Regions from separate parts of the Peribacillus muralis genome, predicted to be linked through region 2. Evidence: riboswitches for the same ligand, from Rfam matches in the RefSeq annotation. Region 2 holds a riboswitch; each other region holds the start of a gene.
The links. Region 2 has a riboswitch for cobalamin ahead of ABE28_RS23270 (ABC transporter substrate-binding protein). Riboswitches for the same ligand answer to the same signal wherever they lie in the genome.

Region 1: it holds a riboswitch for cobalamin, as region 2 does, so the genes downstream of both, ABE28_RS05565 (hypothetical protein) here and ABE28_RS23270 (ABC transporter substrate-binding protein) in region 2, are expected to answer to the same signal.
Region 3: it holds a riboswitch for cobalamin, as region 2 does, so the genes downstream of both, ABE28_RS04450 (acyl-CoA dehydrogenase family protein) here and ABE28_RS23270 (ABC transporter substrate-binding protein) in region 2, are expected to answer to the same signal.

The regions. Positions count from the first base shown of each region.
Region 1 is NZ_CP017080.1:1,167,122-1,170,274, forward strand. Features, by position in the region: gene ABE28_RS05560 (MBL fold metallo-hydrolase) at 1-779, shown strand, start outside; cobalamin riboswitch at 1,019-1,218, shown strand; gene ABE28_RS05565 (hypothetical protein) at 1,386-1,631, shown strand; gene ABE28_RS05570 (hypothetical protein) at 1,657-1,845, opposite strand; gene ABE28_RS05575 (YheE family protein) at 1,939-2,142, opposite strand; gene ABE28_RS05580 (YheC/YheD family endospore coat-associated protein) at 2,206-3,153, opposite strand, start outside.
Region 2 is NZ_CP017080.1:4,788,472-4,791,624, reverse strand. Features, by position in the region: tRNA gene ABE28_RS23280 (tRNA-Arg) at 96-169, opposite strand; gene ABE28_RS23275 (polysaccharide deacetylase family protein) at 389-1,252, shown strand; cobalamin riboswitch at 1,331-1,504, shown strand; gene ABE28_RS23270 (ABC transporter substrate-binding protein) at 1,638-2,624, shown strand; gene ABE28_RS23265 (FecCD family ABC transporter permease) at 2,608-3,153, shown strand, end outside.
Region 3 is NZ_CP017080.1:920,809-923,961, reverse strand. Features, by position in the region: gene ABE28_RS04455 (NAD(P)-dependent oxidoreductase) at 1-299, opposite strand, end outside; gene ABE28_RS04450 (acyl-CoA dehydrogenase family protein) at 315-2,027, opposite strand; cobalamin riboswitch at 2,312-2,510, opposite strand; gene ABE28_RS04445 (histidine--tRNA ligase) at 2,628-3,153, opposite strand, start outside.

The DNA of each region.
Region 1 (3,153 bases), 1.3 Mb from region 2:
TGTACGGAACTCCGGGGGCCGTCAATTCGGGGATGAGCGTTTATGTTTTTCTAACGGATGGTCTTTTGATTGATACGGGCGCACAAAGTTTATTGGACGGATTGATCCCATTCTATGAGACCGCCGATTTTGATTCGGTGGCCCTTACGCATTATCATGAGGACCATACGGGAGGCGCGGCCTGGATACAGGAGCATAAAAAGGTCCCGATATTCATTCATCCGATGTCGGTTGAAGCATGTGCGAAGGATGCTGAATATCCGGCTTATCGCAAAATGTTTTGGGGGCGGCGGGATGCTTTCAAAGCAGAGCCGCTTGGTATGGCCGTTCATTCCCGGAGCCAAACATGGGAGCCGATTTACACCCCCGGTCATGCGCATGACCATATGGTGTATCTGAATCGCAGTACGGGCATGCTTTTTTCAGGCGATCTCTTCGTCACTCCCAAAACAAAACTAGTTCTGCGGGAAGAGTCCGTTCCCGTCCTCATTAATTCCATAAAAAGCTTGCTTCAATATGACTTTGGCGAGATGTTTTGCTGCCATGCAGGTCATGTTCCGAACGGAAAGGAAATGTTCCGGAAAAAACTCGATTATTTGGAAAACCTCCGTGGAGAAATTTTGCTTTTGCATAATCAAGGACTCTCTGTTCAGGAAATCCAGGATACCTTATTACCCAACCGTTATCCTCTTATTGAAATATCAGAGCATGAATGGGATTCGGAGCATATCATTACGTCGATTTTGAAAGAAAATGTCCTGAAGGGAAGCAACATATAAACAAATAGCCGGACAAACTGTTCAGGATGTTTTTCCGGATTAAACGTGAAATATCTTAAAGCATAAATGCTGGTTCTAGTTTTTTAACTACTTGCTGCGGTTTCTTTTTTGTAACCTCAATGGTGTGAACATCCTAAGTGGAATGGCTGGAACCAAAGAACTGAAAACGAGATGATCGATCATCTCCGCGGGCCCTGATTGTAATCCAGGAAATAATTTGATACATTTATATGGAAAACTAAATTAGTCTAGAAATGGGTGCGGATAAGAAATCTTCTATTTATTCGCTTAATAGGGAAGCCGGTTAAAATCCGGCGCTGTCCCGCAACTGTAAATGTGAGCGATTCGATTGATGCCACTGTTTTCTGCAATAGGAAATGGGAAGGTTCGAAAAGCGATGATCATGAGCCAGGATACCTGCCTGTTTTTAGCACATCATCAAATGCCTACGAGGATAGGAGATGTTACGTGCGAAAATTGGCAAAAGCATGCTTTTCATTTTAAAAAATGGAAAAAACATGTTTGTTTTTTGTTATGTTTCGTTTCGTTGCGCTCAAACAACTTCCTTCCGGGAAGTTGTTTTTTATTTTTTAAGGGGGAATACATATGTTTGGAACGGTTGAATTTTTCACGGATAATCTTAAAGTTCAGGTTATGTACAATTTTTCGGGGGGAGATACGGTTTCTTTAAGCGAAAAACGTATCAATCTCACAAGGGAAATCAATGGTCAAGCAAAAAGTCCAGCTGAAAAGGAAGCGTTTTCGCGTAATCTGGAAATCGCCTACGAAAGGGTGATCCATGAAATGTTTGGAGGGGCAGAGGAGGTACTGTTCGAAAAAGAGCTCTCCTAAAAGAGAGCCCTAGACATATGGTCGTCTATTTATTGATGTTAGGATCTGTCTCGTCATACAAATCATGTGCTTCTTCAATGTTCCGGAGGTCAGCGGCCTCATATACATTTCCGCCTGCCAATCCTTCATTGATGTACCGATCGATATCGAGGAAGGCGGAGTCCCTTCCATCATATTCGCTATCCTTTAAAAAAGTCATTTTTTCTTTATCCAAAATAAATCCCTCCTTGCCTTTTCATTAGTTTAGGCAAAGTAGGGATTTTTATTCCTTTTTGGATTTTCCTAAAAACAGGTTGGGCAATACGGTTTATTCATAAACATGATAGACCATTAAATCATGTATCATGGTTTTGAGCTTCGGTTCATCTTCTTTTGTAGGTGGATTGGCTGTCCACTCGATGGTTCCATCTTTATGATATAAGGCTTGAATCGATAGTCTGTTGAAATAAAATGAAATTTTCCATCCTGGCAGATTCTTATGCAGGGGTGCCCATTGAAAATGACTAATCATATGTATTACCTCCATATTTGCTGTCTCACATTACATTATAATGGAAAACGGCAGCAGGAGGTGTTATTTTATTAACCGGTTGGAAAAAGTTAATTCTATGAAAAGGTTTTTTAAATGTAAAAGCCGATTAGCTTCTATATCGGTTTCGTCGAACTGCATGGGTTTGGAGTTGACCTCGTAAATGAATAGAGAGCCCGATTCGTCTTCACCGATATCAATTGAAAACTCTCCGAGAAAGCCCAATTTTTTTGAAAGGATTTCTCCGCATTTTTGGGCGATTTTTGCCAATCTTAAATTCAGTTTTCTTGATTGCAGGCTCTGATAAGGATAAAGCTTGCCACCACGCGGTGTATGTGTAGTGATTTCCTGTGTTTGTGACATCCTTACAGCTTTGCCGGTTATTTTATAAAATCCTTTTTCATAATGGACGAGGACCCTGTAATCGTAACGATGACCATGAAGTTTTTTTGGTGCGATCGCCTGCTGAGCGAGGTAATTTCTTTTTAATAAGTCTTTCTTTTTTGCTTCCCAGAAAGAATCGAAGTTCGAGAAAGATTCGCCAAGTTTTAGGCTGTTGAACAAAAGTGTATCATCCGGATTTTTGCAGATGGTATAAATACCCTTTCCTTGGCTTCCTTTACAAGGTTTTAAATAGATATGTCGGTGTGCATCAAGGAATGATTCCAGGCAATCGCGAGTTTTCAGTCTCGTTGTTGCCGGGAGGTGCTGGATGAGGGAACCATCTTCAACCAAAGTTTCGTACATTACATATTTATCTAGGAAACCCGGGTTGAATATGTTCACACTATGCTCATTAAAATGGTTCATGAGCGATTGAAATTCTGCAGAAGCCTCATAGGACCTCAAGGGAATACGATTATAGACAATGTCTGGAAGCGGCAGCTTGCATTCAATCCACCTGTCTGCACTGGAAGAAAAAACATACCCTATCATTGAACCGGAAGTAAGGGCTTTTCCTGTGAAGACATAGGTTAAAATTCCATGTTGGAA
Region 2 (3,153 bases):
ATAAACGGGTAGAAAGTTATTTGGTAATTTTATTTTAGGAAAACAAACTGTAATATTATACAAAAAACCCCTTAACATGTAAGGGGGTTTTTTAGCGTCCCAGATAGGAATCGAACCTACGACCTACAGCTTAGGAGGCTGTCGCTCTATCCTGCTGAGCTACTGGGACATATTATAAGGTCGACGACTTGTTTATTATATTGGTTAAAGGCAAACTTTTCAAGTGAGTAGCTTATAATTATTTAAAAAAGTGCGTAGAGAGGCATATAATCATTTATTTTCCCTTATATTGCGTTAATTGGGATACTTTATTATTCACAGGTTTTCTGGTACTATTATGCTAGAAAAAAATAGGAGAATGATAGTGGGGAAATATAAGTTCATATGGATGGCAGCTTTACTTGGAGTCTTCATTTTAGCTGGCTGTTCACAAGGGGTTTTAGAGAATTTAGGTAAAAAGACGGCTGCGCCGATTACGGAAGAGAATATTGAGGTGGCTGCGGCCGCGGAGAATGATGCCGAACCCGATTCGGAGGGTGGAGCAGGTCCGGAGCGAATCGATACGAGTGGCTGGGTAACGGCCGAGTCCGCGGTTAAGCTCCCGATATTGATGTACCACAGTATCTCGGAGGGAAATAACCTTCGGGTGCGAAAGGAGGAGTTCCGGCTGCAAATGGCTTGGCTTCGGGAAAATGGCTACCAGACATTATCGCCTGATGAAGCTTTCCTCGTTTTAAGTGAGAATCGAATGCCAAGTGAAAAGTGTGTCTGGATTACTTTTGATGATGGCTATACAGATAACTATACGGAGGCTTTTCCTATCTTGAAGGAGTATGATATGAAAGCGACCATCTTCATGATCGGGAAGTCCATCGGTAAAGCTCATCACCTGACGGAAGATCAAATGGCGGAGATGAGTGCGAATGGCATCTCCATCGAGAGTCATACGATCAACCATCTCGAGCTGAACAGGATGACTTCAGGGCAGCAGGAAGCTGAAATGGTCCAGTCCAAGGATTTATTCGATCGCATCCTGCACCAGGAGACGACGGTGCTATCTTATCCAGTCGGCCGTTATAACGAGGAGAGCCTCAGGCTATCGGAAGAAGCTGGATACAAGATGGCAGTCACCACGGAGCCTGGCGGTGCCACAAGTGAACAAGGGATGCATGCACTGCATCGCGTACGGATATCACCGGGATTATCCGCCGGGGGATTTGCAAACATGATTGAAAATGCGTCCAATCACTGAAGCAGGACAGGCATTTCTGAAAAAATCCCCCAATAATCGATTCTTGCATGGTGTATAATGATAAGCAGTGAAAATTATATACATAGAACGATTTGGTGTCTTAATGACTTAATAGGGAAGCTGGTGTAATGCCAGCGCGGTCCCGCCACTGTATATGGGAGCTGACGGCTGTATGCCAACTGTTTGGGATATGGGAAGGTGCCGTTGACGATGACCATGAGCCAGGAGACCTGCCAAGATTCGTACACCTGTGACCCACGCGGATGGGGAGGTGTGTGGCAGACCGTAAAGAGTCCGTAATGATAGTGTTGCCATACAAGCATCTTCCGTTTGACGGGGGATGCTTTTTGTTATGGGGACCTTGCTTAAGGTGGGCTAAAACTAAATGAAACGAATGTGGGGAATGAACGTGAAGAAGATTTTTGGCCTGATACTGGTGATGTTGCTGACGGCGGGCATGATGGTTGGCTGCGGCACGACCAATGAAGGAAAAGAAAAGCAGCAAACGGATCATGCTAAACACCAAGCTTTCCCGCTTACGATTAAAGATGCAACGGGCGAAAAGGTGACGATAGAAGAAAAACCGAAGAAAATCGTTACGCTGATACCAAGCAATACGGAAGTGGTCTTTGCGCTTGGTTTAGGTGATAAGGTTATTGGTGTTTCCGACAATGATAATTACCCGGAAGGAACGAAGGATATCGAAAAAGTGGGCGGAATGGAAATGAACACGGAATTGATCGTCTCCTTGAAGCCCGATCTTGTTCTTGCCCATGCATCGAGTGCCCATAACTCGGAAGAGGGGCTCCAGCAGCTTAAGGATGCTGGAATCGACGTCATTGTAGTCAATGATGCAAAAAGCTTCAGTGAGGTGTACGAGTCCATCGATATGATCGGGAAGGCAACAGGGGAGCAAGCTAAGGCAAAAGACATCATCGCGGGCATGCAAAAGAAGCTGAAGGTTATTTCCGAGAAAGCCAAATCGGTAAAGGAATCGGAAAGGAAGACCGTTTTAGTGGAGGTTTCGCCGTCCCCGGATATCTATACACCTGGTAAAAATACATTCATGAATGAAATGCTTACGATGATATCAGCAGATAATGCTGCAGCGGATTTGGATGGCTGGGCCAAAATGGATGAAGAATCGATGATTGCAGCCAATCCGGATGTCATCGTTACAACATACGGTTATTACACAAAAGACCCGGTAAGTGAAATGACGGGCCGTAAAGGGTGGCAGGACGTAACGGCGGTCAAGGATGCCCAAGTCTTTGATGTCCATTCCGACTTGGTGACCCGTTCAGGTCCACGTTTAATAGAGGGAGTAGAGGAACTTGCCAAATCAATCTATCCGAATGTATTTGACAACTAAATGGGCGCTTGCTTATTTGCTTGCGTTATTATTTTTACTTTTTGCGAGTACGATCGGCATCTCATTCGGTTCGGTGTCCGTACCGATTCCCGTGCTTATGCAAATAATCGGCAAGGAGATATTCCATTTGCCGATTTCCGCCGATCCCGATGTGATGCTGACGAATATCGTGATGAACATCCGCTTGCCGCGTGTATTGCTTGCTGGTTTGGTGGGGGCATCGCTAGCGGTCGCGGGTGCGGCGTTTCAGGGATTGCTCCGGAATCCGCTTGTCGATCCTTACACGCTCGGCATTTCGTCAGGAGCATCAGTCGGGGCAGTAGTGACGTTATTCTTGAATATATCACTACCGTTCATCGGTTTATATACACTTCCTGCATTGAGCATCTTATGTTCCGTGATCACGATTTTTTGTGTGCTGACATTTGCGAAAAAAATGGATCGATCGATGAAGGTCGAAACGATCATTTTGACGGGAATCATCTTCAGCTCGTTTTTAAGCGCCTTCATATCATTGATGATTGCGTTG
Region 3 (3,153 bases), 1.1 Mb from region 2:
TCAGGGGCTACGGTACTCGTATCGATCAGCATAACACCGGATTCAACGAGATAAACGAGTCCTTTTTCTCCCAGGAAAACTTCTTCCACTGCGTTAGCTGATGGAAGGCTTGTAAGAATCACATCACATTGTTTCACCATATTTTCAACCGATACGCCAATCGTTCCTCCTGATTGATGAAAGGACATTTCAGCCTCTTCATTCAAATCCATCCCATACACGGTATAATTAGAAAGAAGTAAACTTCGTGACATAGGTAGACCCATATTGCCCAACCCGATAAACCCAATCTTCTTCATAAGGCTTCACTCCGTTCACACATTATATTTTTCTTGCTCCGCCATTCTTTCTGCGATTTCCCGTTTTTGTATAAACAGATTCCTGAAGAGTGGAACAGCAAGGCTGCGAACTTCATCCAACAGCACTTTTCTGCCCGCTTCATCTGATTCCGTTCCCGCTAAAATCAATACTGCCATCCCTTCAACTCTGCGGTACGCTTCTTCACAGATAACGTTGGTCATATTCTCTTTCAGCCGTTCCTTTTCCATCCCGTTCTTTTGTATCGCTTTTTCCGTACGCCTGAACGCAGAATCCATCACATGAATTTCCTTCATCATGTCTGCAAGCAGACGGGAATATTCTTGTTCCTGTTGGATGTTGATTTTGGCATGTATCAGCGCTTTCAAAGATTTGTTGAGTAGTCTTTTAGACAAATGGATGTAGTGCTGATTTCTGGTTCCCTCCTCATCAAGGAGAGGGGCCAACCAGGTGTCGCCGTATTGAAGTCCTTTTTTCATCAATAGTTTGGCAATCGTCAGACGATTTATTTCATTCGTTCCTTCAAAAATCCGGCTAATTCGGGCATCACGATATAATCGCTCCACTTCATACTCTTGCATATAACCATAGCCGCCATGAATCTGTAAGGCCTCGTCTATTATTCGATCAAGTACTTCGGAGCAATTTACTTTATTGATAGCACATTCGGCTGCATAGTTTGCCAGTTTCACCAATTGCTCATCGAGAGGTTCTCCATTATCGAATACTTTATCCAAGCTATCAGCCGTTCTGTAGGCTGCACTTTCCGCCCCATATATCGCAATTGCCATATCTGCAATTTTTTCTTGTATCATGGAAAAACGAATGATTGGCCGATCAAATTGTTTTCGCTGTTTCGCATAGTTAACGGCAAGCTCCAATGCTTGCTTCGATGCTCCGATATTTGAGAAGGAAAGCTTCAATCGCGCCATGTTCAGAATATTCAATGCTACATGATGCCCTTGCCCGACTTTTCCGAGAACATTCCCTGCGGGTACACTGACATCTTCCAAGATTAAAGTGGCTGTCGAAGATCCTTTTATCCCCATCTTCTTCTCTTCGGGACCGATGGAAACCCCTTTGAACGTTCTATCCACGATGAATGCAGTCATGCCGTTACTTGTTTTGGCGAAGACAACATATACATCGGCCACCTGTGCGTTCGTGATCCACTGTTTTTCACCATTCAGCAGCCATGCTGTCCCCTGCTCGTTCAAGACCGCCGTCGTTTTAGCGTTAAGCGCGTCTGATCCTGCGTTATTTTCCGTTAAGGCATAAGCACCAATCCATTCTCCTGATGCAAGTTTTGGCAGGTATTTTTGCTTTTGCGCTTCTGTTCCGTAATAGACGTACGGGAGAGTTCCTACGCCTGCATGTATATTAAAGGAAACGCTGAAAGAACCGCCAAACCCCATCTTCTCGGCTACAAGCCCTGACAGCTTTTTATTCAGGGACAGCCCTCCATATGACTCTGGAACCTCCACACTGAGTAAGCCGAGCTCTCCGGCTTCCCGAAACAGTTTTTTCACCTTGCCGTTATCGTGCCGATCAATCGACTCAAGCAGGGGCTTCACTTCGTTTTTGACAAAGAGTTCTGTAGTCTTTGAGATAAGATGATCTTCCTCATTAAAATCTTCTGGTGTAAATACTGCAATGTCCGGACCATGAGAAAATAAAGATTCATTACATTGAAGTTCCGCTTCACCCATTTCTTTCCTCCTCACTTCAACTTCACGATAGGACTTAATCAAAGGCGATACCTGAATGATTCCCCGCATCATTGTAAGCCCTTTCAAAAAGAATCAAAGGCTTTTCATTTCCTGCACTTCTTTCCGCGTTCACCAGCTTCAGATAATCATGTCAAATAAAAAAACAACTTCAAGAAGAAGTTGTTAAGTTTGAATTGATACGTAAATAAACATGTTTTTCCACGACAAAACAAAAACATGCTGATCAATCGCTCGCACTTAACACCCCCTATCCTCGTAGGTATAGATGTGTGCTGAAGCAGGCAGGTCTCCTGGCTTATGATCATCGCTCTTTCGAACCTTCCCATCTTCATTTTCTGAAGACAGTGGTTTTTTCGAATCGCTCCCAAATACAGTTGCGGGACAGCGTCGGGCTCCAACCGACTTCCCTATTATGTAGATGAAAAAATACTATCAATCTACACCTGCTTCTACACGTATTTAATTTTCCAATCAAACATATCAAATAATTTGAAAATTTACAAATAATTTCATTTAATACCAAAAGCTTTCTTAGGATTTTCAGAATTGAAGCCCCTTCAATATAGGACTCGATATCCCTCAGTTTTCATTAAACGAAAAAGAATCCATTCTTTCTTCGCCAGAGAACATATCTTTGATTTTTATTTGATCATTTTTCACTTCGTCCTCCCCAACGATGATGACGTTACGGAATTTCTCTTTATTTGCTTTATCTAAAGCTTTGCCGAGCCTTTTCTTTCCTAATTCACACTCCACCTTATATCCTTTATTCCTTAGCTGTCTTGCTACCAATAATGCGTGCTTTTCGGTATTTATCGGGATCACATAAAAATCCACATCAGGGTTTTCCACGATTTTTCCCTTTAATGGGAGCAAGGCAGTATAAATTACATCCAGTCCCAATGAGATCCCGACTGTCGAATAACTCCCATTCGTTCCGATCAATCCACCAATGGCGTTGTCATATCTTCCGCCACTGCCAATACTTGACTTAATGCTTTCATCAGATAAAAAAATCTCATAAACCGTACCGGTATATATCTCCAACCCTCTTGCTAAAAATGGATTGAATGTACATCGATCATCGACACCAAGGAATTCCAAA